3 regions of the Planctobacterium sp. AWH2_060 genome follow, and region 2 is predicted to be linked to each of the others. Evidence: predicted binding sites of a transcription regulator. Region 2 holds the regulator's gene; each other region holds the start of a gene.
What was found. Region 2 encodes sigma-54, which starts transcription at its own class of promoters, with help from an activator protein. Its sites were predicted from a motif close to GTTGGCACGNNNNTNGNNT; they were not measured.

Region 1 (5,568 bases), 2.5 Mb from region 2:
AATGTGTTTCGTAAACAAACCGGCGAAACACCGCAACAATATCGTCATAGAAAGTTGTCGCATATTTCCAATACCTGATGGGACGATGCACTCAGAATAACCTTGGTTTTAACAAACAACGTTATTCAGGAGTGCTTTATGCAAAATCGACTTTCTCCCAATCAGGTTTTTGAACTCTGTCCACGCTTTTTAACCCATATTCCAGCCATTGGTGAAACGCCAAAAAGCGTTGCTATTTCACCGCAATTACGTCATTTGGTGAAGTTGCGCGCCTCACAACTCAACCATTGTGGTTATTGTCAAAAAATGCATTCGGATGAGGCCCGCAACGATGCTGAAAAGCAGTCCCGTTTGGATGTATTGCCAGCATGGCGAGAGTTAAATTGTTTTACTGAAGAAGAACGCGCTGCATTAGCCTGGACCGAGGCAGTAACCCGCATTAGTGAAGAGCAACCCAATGACCAGGTTTACGCTACGGCACTTTCTGTGTTTGGCGAGCAAGGGCTGGTGGAGTTAACGGCGTTGATCATTGAAATAAACAGCTGGAACCGCATTGCGGTCAGTTTTGGTTTTCAACCTGAAATGTAAGGAGGCGTATATGCTGCAGAAACTCAAAAGGAATAAAGTGTCGGCAACTGCCAGCATCGCGTTTTTCACAGGAAGTACTTTGTTCTTACCCTATTTCGGTGATTTAGCCATCATCGGCATCTGGTTATTTATGACAGGGTCGGCCTTGATGTTTTGGGATAGCCTTAAATAATTTTCATGGGGTCAGAGTGCTTGAAACTGCATTGTTGCCGTGTAACGATGGTGAGAATTTATTTTCAAGAACACTGACCCCTTGATGCGGCTACAAAGAATATTCATTTTTGGTTTTCGTTTGTTGAGTCTGGCGTGGCACACTCATGCAAGCGAAAGCATTGCACTTAACAATGTGTCATATCAGTCTGTACTGGAGCTGGATTATCAGCCGGCGCAGCAGGTATTGAATTATGGTCCTTCGGCCTTGCAATTTATCGAAGGCTGGCTACCGGCATCCGATAATCGTATTGCTGATATTGTGTTTATACACGGTGGTTGTTGGTTAAATGCCTATGATATCGCCCACAGCCGTCCCTTTACCTCTGCATTAAGAGACGCTGGTTTCCGTGTCTGGTCGATTGAATATCGTCGTACCGGGGATGAAGGTGGAGGCTGGCCACAGACTTTTTATGACATAGAAAATGCAGTTCAGTACTTGATGAATGCCGATCTCATTGAACTGGAAAGTACGCTGTTATTAGGTCACTCTGCCGGTGGACATTTGGGACTACTGGCTGCACAGCGAAATACTGACTTAAAGGGCGTAATAGGCCTTGCCGCAATTGCCGATCTGAATACATACGCAACTGGGGACAACGGTTGTCAGCAAGTCACTGAGCAATTTATGGAGGGAATGCCCCAGGATAATCCAGAGGCTTATAAAAGCGCTAATCCAAAATTTCATCCCATGCATATTAACACCCACCTAATTTACAGTACCGATGACGCAATTGTGCCGGTTGATCAGGTTAATGGTCTCAAAGGTATTCAACCTGTAAAAGTAACAGATGTTGGGCATTTTGATTTTATTCACCCTGGCACTACAGTTTGGCCGACAATTATTGACACTCTAAAACAAGCATTACAAAACGAGCACTGATGAATTTTGATCTCAATACCCTGGATGCCGAAGATCCATTGGCTTCCCTGCGACAAGAATTCCTACAACCCGAAGGCGTCATTTATCTTGATGGTAATTCCTTGGGAATGATGCCCCTGAGCGCACAGCAGCGCATCCGAGAAGTGACAGAACAGCAATGGGGAAGAGACTTAATAAGTAGTTGGAATAAACATCAATGGATAGATTTGCCAGTTACAGTCGGTGAGCGCATTGCCAGATTGATTGGAGCCGCGCCGGGACAAACCGTGTGTTGCGACTCAATTTCAGTTAATTTATTTAAATTATTGGCCGCAGCTTTGTCCATGCAAAAGGGACGCAATAAAGTCGTCTCAACCAAGGATAATTTTCCAACTGATCTATACATGGTGCAAGGACTTGAGGATTTACTCGGCGAGAAACGGTGCCAGTTACAATTAGTGGATGAGCAGCTGTTGGCTGAAGCAATTGATGACGAAACAGCAGTTTTGCTGGTGACAGAAGTTAACTTTCGGACAGGGCGAAAGTTGGATATTGAAGCCTTGACGCAAAAGGCACATCAGCATGGTGCGCTGGTGGTGGTGGACCTTGCACACTCGGCCGGAGTATTGCCGGTTGCTCTGGATGAGTGGCAGGTAGATTTTGCATTAGGCTGCACTTACAAATATCTCAATGGAGGACCCGGTGCTCCGGCGTTCGCTTATGTTGCATCACGTCATCAAAAAACAATGCAACAGCCTCTTTACGGTTGGATGGGCCATGCCAACGGGTTTGAGTTTAATATTAAGTATCAGGCCGCCAGCAATGCTCAACAGTTGCTAGTCGGCACACCGCCCATTATTGCGATGAGTGCTGTAGATGCCGCACTGGATGTATATGAGCAGGTTTCAATGGCACAAATTAGACAAAAATCCATGCAGATGACAGAAGTGTTTTTGGCGCTTTTATCAGCATCACCAGACTGTGCCGAATTGCGTTGTATCTCGCCAGTATCGCCAGAACAGCGTGGCAGTCAGCTCAGCTTTGAGTTTGAGCATGCCTGGGGGTTGTGTCAGGCATTGATAAAATCAAAGGTTATTGCCGATTTCAGAGCACCGAATTATATTCGATTTGGTTTTGCGCCGCTGTATAACAGTTACCGTCAATTAGGGACAGCAGTAACCATAATCGAACAGATTATGGCGGAAAAAAGTTATCTCAATGCCGAATTTCAAAGGAAAAATAAGGTCACCTGAATCATCAAAACTTTCAAGGGGTCAGAGTTCTTGAAACGTTTTCAAGAACTCTGACCCCTTGACTGACCCCTTGAAATTTATCCTGTCAAAATTTTGTTGGCCTTATTCTTGCTTTAGCTGATGCAGAGATGCGTCTATGTCAATCGGTTAATTGAGAATAACCATTATGAACAACAAAACTTTCAAATTTTTATCTGTGCCGGAACGGCTGATCTTGCGATTATTGGGGCTGGCGTTAATGCTGGCTTCTTTGACAGCTTGTGTGTTGACTCCTTCGGATCACGTTGCTGAACTTCAGCCTTGGCAGCAAGTCACTGAAGCCGAACTGCAAACTAAAGTGGATTATCACACCGCGCAGCTGGCTGATCAGTTATTTTCTACTTTTCGATTTTCTAACTTCCCCAAAGAGCAATTTCGCTTTGCTGTGGCAACTTTTGTACCGGTAGAGATGATGCAAACCGATTCTGAACAACAAGGGCCTCTGCGCTTGCTTGGACATCAGTTAGAGCAGGGTATGATGACCGAGTTGGCGCGCCGCGGCTATATTGCTCAAGACTACAAAGCGACTAATAATCTGATCATCGAAGAAAAAAGTGATCGAGTTTTTAGCAGAAATGTCGATGACCTATACAAGAATCATCGCGAAGTGGATTTTTATCTATCTGGCACGCTGACCAAAGCAGAGCAAGGCGTCATTGCTAATGCCAGAATTATTCACGTAGATAGCAAAGATGTAGTGGCTGCTGCCACTCGCTTCATTCCTGACAATGTGTTTTGGCAGGCAGAAAAGGTAACAACACGCGGTGGCAGAATTTACCGCTCAGAGGGTGAGTGAGGAACTCAAAATGAAAAAGATTTTTCTGATATCGACGTTGCTGGCATGTGTCACCGGGTGCGCTCAATTGAGTCAGCTGACAGCTGAGAAGCCACCTGAAGCGCCAAAACTTTACGGCGCAGACAAGCCGGTAGTCGATCGCTTTGGTGCGATAACCAAAGAACCCATGTATCAGAATGACAATGCCATTTATCAGGGCAAAGCGCTGCATAAACACATTGGTGATTACGTGCAAAACATGGCGCAGGATCTCATTGCCAACATGGAATACGTCACTGATAAAACCCCGGTGGGAGTGACCCATTTTGCCTTAACCGACAGCGACCTGAATCAAACCAATCTGCTGGGTTATCAGATTGCTGAGTCATTTATTCATGAGTTGCACAAGTTTCGGATTCCGGTATTGGACTTCAAGGCCACGGATTACATTCGGGTTACCGAGACAGGTGATTTTCTGTTAAGCCGTGATTTTCTGGAACTTAAACACAAGGTCCCGATGCAGTATATTCTGACCGGTACTATGACCAAACACCAGGGAGGCTTCCTGGTGAATGCCCGGATACTGGGGCTGGAGAGTAAAGCCGTTGTGGCGACGTCGCAAATGCTGGTGCCTTTTTATGTGGTGGAAGCCTTGCTGCCTTCTGATGAGCAGCGTACCGATGGCATTGGCCTGATCCAGGGTCGATAAGAGGGATGGGCAAGATGAAATTGCACACTGTATCTGTTATCGCATTACTTGCCTTGTTATCGGGCTGCGAGTCCACTATGGCTGGATTCCAGTCAATGTTTTCGGATAACGAGGATGGCGAGGTTATTGAAAACCCTTATCAGGATGATGCGCCCGCCACTAAGATGAATAAATCCGAAATCGAAGTGGCCCATGGGGTTGCTGAATATCCTGATGGTCACACAGAATCTCAACAGGTTGCTGAAAAGCAGCAAGTGACCGCTATCATTCCTGTGCCGAGAAACAGTTTCCAGCCTGCTTACACTCATAAAGCTCTGAGTGATTACGCAGAGCAAATGACCATGAGTTTGCTGCAAAAAACCAAACACATTACCCCTAACTCCAGAATTGCTATTGCCTCCTTTGTGGAGTTTAATCAGGCGTTGCAATCACCGTCTGTTTTGGGCAATCGTCTGGCTGAAAGTTTTATTGCAGAACTTCAGGGTTATGGTTTGGCGGTTGTCGATTTCAAAGCCATGGACCAAATTAAAGTGACGCCAGATGGCGATCTGTTTTTTGAACGCAGTGGCCCAAGGGGCGACATGCAATATGTTCTGACCGGAACAATGCACCGCAGCGGACGTGGCGTGGAAGTCAATGTTCGTATCGTCAATGTTTTCGATAAAGTTACGGTGGCCACCACCAAAGGCTTTATTCCACACTTTATTGTTTCTTCTTTGTCACCTGATTACATTTTGGTGGGCGCAGAGTAAATTAAATCTTGCGACGGATTAAACCTCTTATCAAGAAGCGGTTGGGACTGACACTGTCCAGTAATTCATTGCTAAGGGGCAAAGGTTCGCCACTGAGCTGGCAAGCCAATGCCTCTGCAAGCAGTGGGCTGGTGCATAAACCATGAGAACCCAGTCCGGTTAATAGGTACAGATTCTGTCTTTCTTGTGGTGCTGGATATTGCTCCAATGGACGGGCTTTATAAAGCTCCTGATATTGAGTACTTTGCGCTGAAAAATCGGGTACTGTTCCCATCACCGGCTTGTGATCTGGCAAGCTCAGCCTTACCGCCGCCCGCTGCTCAACCGGTTCAGGTAGTTCACTCACCCAATGACATTGTGCTAATGCGGAACGAATTGTC
Region 2 (5,568 bases):
GGTTTCCGGAGGATTCGGTTGCGTCAGAGAGCTATGTGATTTGATTTTATTGAGTCAGGGAAAATTACAAGGAATACTGGCGAGTAGCGTATGAGCCGCATTCATATCAGCATTGGCTTATTGTTTATTGTGTTGCTGGCGCTTTATGTCAACATGATTGCCGATGACAACACGCCGCAAGCCATTGATGACACGCCCGAAGCCTGGAATCCCAATTATCAGGCCCGCAATATGAAAAGTACTTTGTACAACGACTCTGGCAGCGTCAACCACGAGGTTTTTGCCTCTTCCATGGAACATTATGATATTTTGGGTTTTACCCTGTTTGAGAACCCGGAATACACCATTTACACCGATGAAACCGAGTCTCCCTGGCAAATAGTTGCCAAAGAAGGAACGCTATATAGCGACCAACGTATTGAACTTGAGCAAAATGTCCTTATCAAAAGCCTTAATCAGGATGATTTTGTACAAACTATCGAAACCAGCTTTGTCGAAATTGATTTGCTCAACAAGACCGCCAAATCAAATAATCCCGTCACCATAACAGGTCCGGATTTTGTGATAGAAAGCAACGGGTTAACTGTCAATCTGCTGACCCGAAAATTGGAACTAAAAGACCATGTTAAAACGATTTATCAACAACCTGTTGCCCATTAGCAGCCTGTGCGTGCTGCTTTCATTTCCGGTTTGGGCAGGCAAAGACGACTTTAAACTTCCGATTGAGGTTGATTCAAAGTCTCAGTTCGTGGATGGTAAGCGCAAAACTTCGGTATTTAAAGAAGACGTTCATGTGCGTCAGGGCACCCTGTCTATCAATGCCGACGAAGTGAGAGTGTCCGCTGAAGCGGGCAAAGGCAAAGAAATTTTTATTGCCTTGGGCAAGCCTGCTGTGTATTCGCAAACCATGGATGATGGCAGTAAGATCACTGCCAAAGCCGAAGAAATCCGCTACGTGGTCGAGTTTCGCACCTTAGAGCTAAATGGTGCTGCAGAACTTTATCAGGACACCAGTATGGTGAAAGGTGAAAAGATCAGCTTTAATTTAGAGAAAGAACAATTGATCGCAGGTAGTAACGAAGCCGATGGAAGAGTGACTACCGTTTTTCAGACCGACGATAAAAATTAACGCGCAACCCAACAAGGAAAACCATTTCAGTGCCCACGTTATACGCGAATAATCTGGCAAAATCCTATAAAAGTCGTCAGGTAGTGCGCGATGTCAGCATCGAAGTCAGCACCGGCCAGATAGTCGGCTTGCTCGGTCCTAACGGCGCAGGTAAAACCACCACCTTTTATATGATTGTGGGTCTCGTACCTTTAGACAAGGGCGAGATTTTCATCGACCAGCATCAGCTAACCCTACAACCCATGCACGTTCGCGCTCGACACGGCATTGGCTACCTGCCACAGGAATCTTCAATATTCAGAAAACTCAGTGTTTTTCAAAACCTGATGGCTATTTTGCAAATGCGCAAAGAACTGGACAATGAGCAACGGGAAGAGCTGGCAGACGAATTGCTGGATGAGTTTAATTTAAATCACATTCGACATAATTTAGGAATGAGTCTGTCCGGTGGTGAGCGGCGCAGAGTAGAAATTGCCCGCGCTTTGGCAGCCAATCCACAATTTATTTTGTTGGATGAACCCTTCGCAGGCGTTGACCCAATTTCTGTTAATGATATAAAGAAGATCATTCATCATTTGCGAGACAGAGGAATTGGGGTATTGATCACTGACCACAATGTAAGAGAAACTCTGGACGTATGTGAACAGGCCTATATTGTCAGTCATGGTCAGGTAATCGCAGAAGGCGAACCAGAAACAGTTTTAGCAAATCAGCAAGTAAGAGATGTATACCTGGGTGAGCAATTCAGGCTATAGTAACACTAACAATAATCTATTGATTGGGGCACAATTACCCTGAGCACTGGAGTCGGAAACTACCATTTTTAATGAAGCCGTCTTTACAACTAAAATTTAGCCAACAGCTAACAATGACCCCTCAATTGCAGCAAGCTATTCGCCTGCTGCAACTGTCGACGCTCGACCTGCAACAAGAAATTCAGGACGCGCTGGACGCAAACCCTCTGCTGGAAGTGGATGAAAATACCGAATCCAGTAGCGATGAAGGGCTAGAGTTATTAAAAGAGCCTAAATCAGCAGAATTGAATGGCGCCGACAGCGACAACGAATTCAGTGGTTCCGATGGCATGGACTCCAGCGATGCTCTGGAGAAAAACGACTTACCAGACGAGCTTCCCATAGACAGCACCTGGGACGAATATTACAGCGCCTCTTCAGCGCCCGCTTCATCAGGCGGAGTGGGTCCGGATGACGACCAGGTATATCAGGGCGAAACCAGCGAATCCATTCAGGACCATTTGCTGTGGCAATTGCATTTAACCCCTTTCAGTGAAACCGACGAAGCCATCGCGCTTGCGATCATCGATTCTATCGACGAATCCGGCTATCTGAGGATGTCGGTAGAAGAAATTCTCGAAAGCCTCAACGACGAAGAAATTGAACTGGACGAAGTAGAATGTGTCAGAAAACGCATTCAGCACTTCGATCCTCTGGGCTCAGGCTCACTGACTCCGCAAGAATGTTTGCTGGTTCAGTTAGGACAATACCCCAATGACACCCCCTGGTTGAAGGAAGCAAAATCACTGTTGTGCGACTTTTCCGATCTGCTGATGGCAAAGGATTTTCGCACCCTGATCAGAAAATCAAAACTGCGCGAAGAGCAGTTAAAAGAAGTGCTAAAACTGCTGCAAACCTTGAATCCTCATCCAGGTGCCACATTAAACAATAAAGAGCCAGATTATGTCATTCCTGATGTATCAGTGATGAAGAAATCCGGTCGCTGGATTGTGGAACTCAACCCCGATGCCGTGCCTAAGCTGAATATTAATCAGCAGTACGCGGCCATGAGTCGGGGCAGCAAAAACAGTGCTGATGGACAGTTTATTCGCTCACACATGCAGGAAGCCAAGTGGTTTATCAAAAGCATTGAAAGCCGCAACGAAACCTTGCTAAAAGTTGCCAATTGTATTGTGCAGCAACAACACGGTTTCTTTGAGCATGGTCCGGAAATGATGAAACCCATGGTACTCAACGACGTCGCTGAAATGGTAGATATGCACGAGTCCACAATTTCCCGTGTGACCACTCAAAAGTACATGCATACGCCACGGGGTATTTTTGAGCTTAAATACTTCTTTTCCAGTCATGTGGCCACGGAAAATGGTGGTGAGTGTTCCTCCACGGCCATCCGGGCATTGATTAAGAAATTGGTGGCAGCTGAGAATCAAGCCAAGCCACTGAGTGATAGCAAAATTGCGCAATTGTTAGCCGACCAAGGCATTATGGTAGCCCGGCGAACCATTGCAAAATACCGGGAATCACTCTCGATTCCTCCATCTAACCAACGTAAGAGTCTGTTATAGACTTCCCTACAGAAGGACGACCAATTATGCAAATAAACTTATCAGGTCATCACGTCGAAATCACCGATTCTCTTCGCGATTATGTCGATACAAAATTCACAAAGCTGGAACGACATTTTGATCACATAAACAATGTATATGTCATCTTAAACGTTGAAAAACTCAATCAAAAAGCTGAAGCAACTTTACACCTTGACGGTGGCGAGGTTTTTGCCACCTCTGAACACAGAGACATGTACGCCGCCATCGACTCCCTCATCGACAAGCTCGACAGGCAGGTAATCAAGCATAAAGAAAAGCTCAAGAGCCATTAAGGGAGTTTAATAAGGGATGGAAATCAAAGACATCCTTTCTCAGGACTGCACGCGCTGTGCAGTCCCCATCACCAGCAAAAAACGCGCATTGCAAATCATCAGCTTAGTCGCCAGCGAAAAACTCAGCGAACTGACCGAAGAAGATGTGCTGAACAGTCTGCTTTGTCGCGAAAAGATGGGCAGCACCGGCATCGGCAATGGCATTGCTATCCCCCACGGTCGGGTTGAAGGTCTGAGTAGTCCTTTGGCTATTGTACTCACCTGCTCGCCTGGTATAGAATTTGACGCAATCGACAATCAACCTGTTGATATATTTTTTGCGATTTTGGTACCCGTTGAGCAAACCGAGGGGCACTTGCAAACTCTCGCCCGTATAGCTCAAAAACTCAGTGACAAAGAGGTCACCAAAGTAATTCGCAATTGCCATTCAGACAACGCATTATATGAAGCACTGGTATGAAACTAATTGTGATCAGCGGACGGTCCGGCTCAGGAAAGTCTGTGGTATTGAGGGCACTGGAAGATCTTGGTTATTATTGTGTAGATAACCTTCCGGTTAGCATGTTACCAACACTGACCCACGCGGTTGTCAGTGAATACGACCAGATTGCCGTCAGTATCGACGTGCGAAACTTGCCTAAAGATCCCGAGCAGCTCACTGAAAATCTCGATTTTCTGCCCAATAAAACGGATCTCACCATCATCTACCTGGATGCCAGTGATGATATTCTGGTGAAACGCTACAGCGAAACCCGTCGTCTGCATCCGTTGTCTAAAAACAATATTTCCCTGGCAGATGCCATCGTTAAGGAACGAGAGTTATTGGTTCCGATCTACGAAAGAGCAGACCTGCATATTGATACCGATAAACTGTCGATTCATCAATTGGCCGAGCTGGTGCGGGAACGAATTTTAGGTAAGAAGTCCTCACGCCTGGTGCTGGTATTTGAGTCCTTTGGCTTTAAAAATGGTATTCCGAAAGACGCAGACTATGTTTTTGATGTTCGCTTTTTACCCAACCCACACTGGATACCAGAACTCAAACCCTATTCAGGAAAAGACGCGCCGGTAGCACAGTACCTGACAGCACAGCCCATAGTAAATAAAGTGGTTGGACAGTTCCAAAACCTGATAGAAACCTGGCTACCCCACCTTGAAAGAAACAACCGCAGTTATGTTACTGTCGCCATAGGCTGTACCGGTGGTCAGCACCGCTCAGTGTTTATTGCCGAAACGCTGGCCAACTATTTTTCAGTTTCCCACCCTGACGTACAAATCAGACACCGAGATCTGGACGAGTGAATAAAGCAGAACGAACGCTAACCATCACCAATAAATTAGGTCTTCACGCCAGAGCCGCCACCGAATTGGTGAAGCTGGCCGCATCATTTTCCGCGACCATTATGCTGCATAAAGATGGCAAAAGTGCCTCTGCCGACAGCGTATTGGGATTGATGATGTTGGAAGGCTCACAAAACAAACAAGTGAAAGTCATTTGTGAAGGCGCTGATGCTGAACCAGCATTAGAAGCCGTATCAGCTCTGTTTTCCGCCCGCTTTAACGAAGCTGAGTAGTGTTTCACAATATTTAAACCTGGATTGTGATTTGTTTCATTAGTAGATATCCAGCAGCCACTTATTGCTATAAACTATAATAAACGAACAATACCAATGACCTGAGTATACAGAACGCTAATCTGTATAGGACCGTCAGGTTGTTAATGGAAATCAGTTCATCGTATAAATAAGGAGTGTCGATTAGTGCCGGGAACACCTTACCTAAATCTGCAAACTAACGATTTAGCC
Region 3 (5,568 bases), 120 kb from region 2:
TTGGTCAGTGCTTTTTGAACCAGGGTAATGGCTTCATCAATATCGAAAGGCTTGGGTAAATATTCGAATGCGCCTTGTTTATAGGCGTTCACCGCACTGTCCAAGTCAGAATGAGCAGTCATAATGATAAAAGGAATATCCGGATGTTGCTGATGCACGGTTTCCAGCAGTTGCATGCCATCCATCTGTGGCATTCTGATATCTGAAACGATGACTTCAGGTGCTTGCCCTGAATCCAATTGCAGCAATAAGTCTTCCGGATTTTCAAAGCTAAAACATTCGATGTTCGCTCCCTGCAATGCCTTTTGTAGAACCCAGCGAATAGAGCTGTCATCATCAACTATCCATACAGGAGCATTACTCATCTGATGTCTTCCTTCTTAGCAATGGGAATTAAAATGGTGAATTCTGTTCGACCAGGCCAACTGTCTACTTCAATTTTCCCTTTGTGATGGTTAATCAAAGACTGAGAGATCGACAAACCCAGCCCGGTGCCATCTATCTTTGAAGACACCATGGGATAAAATAAGGTGTCTTTAATTGTTTCCGGAATACCGGGGCCATCGTCGATAATTTTGATTTGAGCGCACAGTGGAAAGCGAGTGCCATGTATCGTCGATTGGCGTTGAATTCGAGTACAAAACTTTAATGTGCCGCTGCCATTCATCGCCTGAACAGAGTTGCGGGCGATATTAAGAATTGCCTGCTGCAACATGTCCTGGTCGATATACATATCCGGAATGGAAGGGTCGTAATCCCGTTCAATGATAATGCTGTCATGCTCGATGGTTAACAGGGTTCTGATTTTTTCGATAACCCGATGTACATTCACCCACTGAAAGTTGGGTGGCTTATTCGGCCCCAATAACCTGTCTACCAGATTTCTTAAGCGGTCCGATTGCTCGATAATTAATTGTGTAAATTCTGCAAGGTTACTGTCTTGTAGTTCCCGTTCGAGTAGTTGTGCCGCGCCACGAATTCCGCCAAGTGGATTTTTTATTTCATGTGCCAGGCCTCGGATCAGATCCCGGGAAGCTTGCTGAACAGCCCACTGATGGCTTTCCTGGTTGAGTTTTTTAATTTGATCTATTGGATTGATCTCAAGAGCCAGCATTTTTCGGTCTTCGGATTCATAGTAGGTCACTATCATCGAAGCCAGACTGTGCCGTCCGTCTTTAAATATCAGCTGGATCTCATTTTCAGAAAAACTGTCTCTGTTGTGCAGTGCACTATAAAAGCGCTCTATCTTGATGCAATCGCCGATCAGAAACTCGGTTAAGGTGTGGTTAATTAGTTGATTGCGTGAATGCTCAAACAAGGATTCTGACGAAAGGTTGGCAAATTGAATGTGCATGTTTTCGTCAAGCAACAAAATCGCTGTAGAAAGATTATCCAGCAGGTTATTAAGTTTGATATCTTCACTCATAAATTTACAACTGCGATGCACTATTATAGTGCAATAAAATATTGAGGATTAAAAGCGCTGCTTTGTAACCCCTTGAATTATCTAGTTTGCATTAATTAATGCTGATGCTTTATGTAGATAAAAGGTGCTTATAGGAGAAGATGCAAGTAGCTTGCCTGACTGGTCAAGAAGTTCTATTTTTATTTGATATTCGCCTCTGTCTAACCCTTCCAATACAAACAGAGGAGATGAATGCTGCGCTTTAAACTCCCCGTTCATGTAAAGCTTGTATGTGCCCTTGGTTTCTGGGGATATTGAGGCTGCTATGGTTACAGTGCCCTGATTGTTTCGAACTGTGGCCTGATCTTTGGGGGTGGTAATTTGAACCTGGTAATTGCTTACCTGAGTCTGGGCGGAGTTGCTCGGAGTTGTCCCGGTGCTAGCTTGCTTGTTTGGTGTTGGTATAATGTTGGGTTTAACTTCAAGCTTGTACTCTATTGCTCCTGCCGGAGGTTTATCGGTATACACCACGCTGCCATCGGCTCTTACAACCTTATAGATCTTGGTTGCAGCAAATGCAGTCAGACTGAGACTGAATAAGAGCACTGCAGTGATAATCTTGTTAGTCATGGTACCGAATATTTAAAATGCACTAGCTTAAGTGTTGCCCGGATAGTCTTATTTCTCAATAGTAACTGCGCAAAACAGCATAAAAAAACCCGCTAAAAAGCGGGTTCTTACCAGATTAACTATGTCTCGCGTTATACGCTGTAGTACATGTCAAACTCAACTGGTGCTGTGGTCATGTTTAAGGTTTCCACTTCAGCAGCTTTAAGTGCAATGTAGGCGTCGATCATATCGTCGCTCATTACGCCACCGGCTTTCAGGAAGTCACGGTCATTGTCCAGAGCTTCTAATGCCATTTCCAGCGAACTGGCAACAGTTGGGATTTCAGCTGCTTCTTCTGCTGGCAGGTCATACAAGTCTTTGTCCATGGCGTCACCGGGGTGGATCTTGTTTTTGATGCCATCAAGGCCAGCCATTAACATAGCGGTAAAGGCCAGGTACGGGTTACCAGTTGGATCAGGGAAGCGTACTTCGATGCGGCGAGCTTTAGCACTGGTTACGTATGGAATACGGATAGAAGCTGAACGGTTACGGGCTGAGTAGGCCAGCATTACCGGGGCTTCGAAGCCAGGAACCAAGCGCTTATAAGAGTTAGTTGAAGCGTTTGTGAAGGCATTAATAGCACGAGCGTGTTTGATAATACCACCGATGTAATACAATGCTTCTTCAGACAAACCGCCGTACTTGTCACCGGCGAAGATGTTTTGACCATCTTTGCTGATAGACTGGTGGCAGTGCATGCCAGATCCGTTGTCGCCTACCAAAGGCTTAGGCATGAAGGTAGCGGATTTACCGTAAGCATCAGCTACATTGTGAACTACATATTTGTAGATTTGGATCTCGTCAGCTTTTTCAACAATTGAGTTGAATTGACACGCGATTTCATTCTGGCCTGCTGTGGCAACTTCATGGTGGTGAGCTTCAACTTTCAGGCCCATCTCTTCCATCACCAAACACATGGCAGTACGAATGTCATGGGCTGAATCTACTGGAGGTACCGGGAAGTAACCGCCTTTAACGCCAGGACGGTGACCCAGGTTACCGCCTTCGAATTCTGCACCTGAATTCCACTTGGCTTCAGAAGAGTCAATCATGTAGTAAGACTCGCCCATTTCAGTGTGGAAACGAATGTCGTCAAACAGGAAGAACTCTGGCTCCGGACCAAAGTATGCAGTGTCACCAATACCTGTTGATTTAAGGTATTCTTCTGCGCGTGCAGCGATTGAGCGAGGATCTCTGTCGTAACCTTGCATGGTTGAAGGCTCAACGATACCACAGCGAATGTTTACCTGAGCTTCTTCAGCGAAAGGGTCTAATACGGCAGTAGCAGGGTCCGGCATTAAAATCATGTCTGATTCGTTGATGCCTTTCCAGCCTGCAATTGAAGAGCCATCAAACATTTTACCTTCTTCAAAAAAGTCTTCATCGATAAGCCCTGCAGGGATAGAAACGTGCTGCTCTTTACCTTTTGTATCGGTAAATCTCAGATCAACAAATTTTGCTTCACTTTCTGCAATTAAGGCTAAAGCCGATTCTACTGACATATTGTCCTCCGGTTGAGTAGGTCATAGTTGGTGTCAGGAAACACCTGAAAAATTCCTGAAATCATAACGTATATCTATAGCTTGTGTATTTAGCTATTTTCATGCCATCTTAATAATTAATAAAAATCGATATAAAACATAGAGTTAGAAATGCGCACTGTTATCTTTGACCATTCTAAAGCACCTGCGTTGCACTGCAGTGGTGCGGTGCGCCCTAAAATGGTGCTTTGGTGCGTCTAATGTTTGCATAAACACTAGACTATTTCCAAAATGGTGCAAAGGTACAATTTAATATTGTTCAAAATATACAACTTATGGCTGTAAATGTGACAATCCAGTGAATATTCTCAAGAAAGTTTAGATTTCAATCGCTTATTTTCTGATAACCCTGTAAAATCCGCGCCTCGCTGACTTCATCCGGTTAAAAACCGAGCACTTTTGCTATCGATGACGTCCGCCATCGTTTTAATAAGTTACAGAGAAATCATTAAATGACAGCCAATCCGGTAGCCATAGAAAAGTTGCGTAATATCGCCATCATCGCCCACGTTGACCACGGTAAAACTACCCTGGTAGACAAACTTCTGCAGCAGTCAGGAACCCTGGAAAGCCGGGGCGAAACTGAAGAACGTGTCATGGACTCCAATGACATCGAAAAAGAACGTGGTATCACTATCCTGGCGAAAAACACTGCAATCAAGTGGAACGACTACCGTATTAACATCGTAGACACTCCCGGACACGCCGACTTCGGTGGAGAGGTTGAGCGTGTAATGTCAATGGCTGACTCTGTTCTTTTATTGGTTGATGCGCAAGAAGGCCCAATGCCGCAAACCCGCTTTGTAACCCAAAAAGCCTTTGCTCAGGGTTTGAAGCCGATTGTGGTAATCAACAAAATTGACAAGCCAGGCGCACGTCCTGATTGGGTTATGGATCAGGTATTTGACCTGTTCGACAACCTGGGCGCTACTGACGAACAGCTGGATTTCCAGGTGGTTTACGCTTCTGCACTTAACGGCTGGGCCTCTTTGGATGCTGATCAGCCTGCAACCGATATGACCGCGCTGTTTCAGACTATCGTCGATCAGGTGTCTCCACCTGCGGCTGATATTGACGGTCCTCTTCAGATGCAAATTTCTCAGCTTGATTACAACTCCTACGTGGGCGTAATCGGAGTTGGTCGTGTTACTCGTGGTAGCGTTAAAATTAATCAGCAAGTTACCGTGATAACCGCCGATGGTAAAAAGCGCAATGGTAAAGTTGGTCAGATACTGGGCTACATGGGCCTGCAGCGTCATGAAGTGGACGCTGGTTATGCTGGTGACATTATTGCGGTAACCGGACTGGGTGAACTGAAAATTTCCGATACCATCTGTGACGTGAATAAGGTCGAGGCTTTACCTCCGCTGTCGGTTGATGAGCCTACCGTTACCATGACATTCCAGGTTAATACCTCACCGTTTTCCGGTAAAGAAGGTAAATTTGTAACTTCTCGAAATATTCTGGATCGCCTAAAAGCTGAGCTGGTTCACAACGTGGCATTGCGCGTTAATGAAACTGACAACCCTGATAAATTCCGGGTATCCGGCCGTGGTGAATTACACCTGGGTATCCTGATTGAAAACATGCGTCGTGAAGGTTACGAACTGGCTGTATCGCGTCCTGAGGTAATCCTGAAGGAAGTGGATGGAGAGTTACAAGAACCTTTCGAAACACTGACGATTGACTGTCAGGAAGAGCACCAGGGTTCAATCATGGAGCAAATCGGCCTGCGTAAAGGTGAGTTAACCGATATGTCTCCGGATGGTAAAGGCCGTGTGCGCATGGACTTCGTGATCCCAAGCCGTGGTTTGATTGGTTTCCAGACTGAATTTATGACACTGACCTCAGGTTCGGGTTTGTTGTACCACACATTTGATCATTATGGCCCTCACAAAGGTGGCAACATTGGCCAGCGTAAGAACGGTGTATTGATTGCTAATGCGCCGGGTA

Region 1: a site for sigma-54 is predicted at 3,009-3,027, ahead of ACXAD8_RS08430 (FlgO family outer membrane protein). Genes of this name have one in related genera too.
Region 3: a site for sigma-54 is predicted at 3,667-3,685, ahead of glnA (glutamate--ammonia ligase). Genes of this name have one in related genera too.

What each region holds. Positions count from the first base shown of each region.
Region 1 covers NZ_JBSWTG010000001.1:1,985,798-1,991,365, reverse strand. The annotation lists gene ACXAD8_RS08455 (helix-turn-helix domain-containing protein) at 1-78, shown strand, start outside; gene ACXAD8_RS08450 (carboxymuconolactone decarboxylase family protein) at 139-588, shown strand; gene ACXAD8_RS08445 (YrhK family protein) at 599-760, shown strand; gene ACXAD8_RS08440 (alpha/beta hydrolase family protein) at 845-1,681, shown strand; gene kynU (kynureninase) at 1,681-2,913, shown strand; gene ACXAD8_RS08430 (FlgO family outer membrane protein) at 3,080-3,748, shown strand; gene ACXAD8_RS08425 (FlgO family outer membrane protein) at 3,759-4,436, shown strand; gene ACXAD8_RS08420 (FlgO family outer membrane protein) at 4,451-5,188, shown strand; gene mnmC (bifunctional tRNA (5-methylaminomethyl-2-thiouridine)(34)-methyltransferase MnmC2/FAD-dependent 5-carboxymethylaminomethyl-2-thiouridine(34) oxidoreductase MnmC1) at 5,190-5,568, opposite strand, start outside.
Region 2 covers NZ_JBSWTG010000001.1:4,504,291-4,509,858, reverse strand. The annotation lists gene kdsC (3-deoxy-manno-octulosonate-8-phosphatase KdsC) at 1-94, shown strand, start outside; gene lptC (LPS export ABC transporter periplasmic protein LptC) at 91-660, shown strand; gene lptA (lipopolysaccharide transport periplasmic protein LptA) at 623-1,129, shown strand; gene lptB (LPS export ABC transporter ATP-binding protein) at 1,159-1,884, shown strand; gene ACXAD8_RS19375 (RNA polymerase factor sigma-54) at 1,956-3,449, shown strand; gene hpf (ribosome hibernation promoting factor) at 3,476-3,763, shown strand; gene ptsN (PTS IIA-like nitrogen regulatory protein PtsN) at 3,780-4,223, shown strand; gene rapZ (RNase adapter RapZ) at 4,220-5,065, shown strand; gene ACXAD8_RS19355 (HPr family phosphocarrier protein) at 5,062-5,337, shown strand.
Region 3 covers NZ_JBSWTG010000001.1:4,380,913-4,386,480, forward strand. The annotation lists gene glnG (nitrogen regulation protein NR(I)) at 1-365, opposite strand, end outside; gene glnL (nitrogen regulation protein NR(II)) at 362-1,426, opposite strand; gene ACXAD8_RS18860 (DUF4124 domain-containing protein) at 1,508-2,035, opposite strand; gene glnA (glutamate--ammonia ligase) at 2,167-3,576, opposite strand; gene typA (translational GTPase TypA) at 4,068-5,568, shown strand, end outside.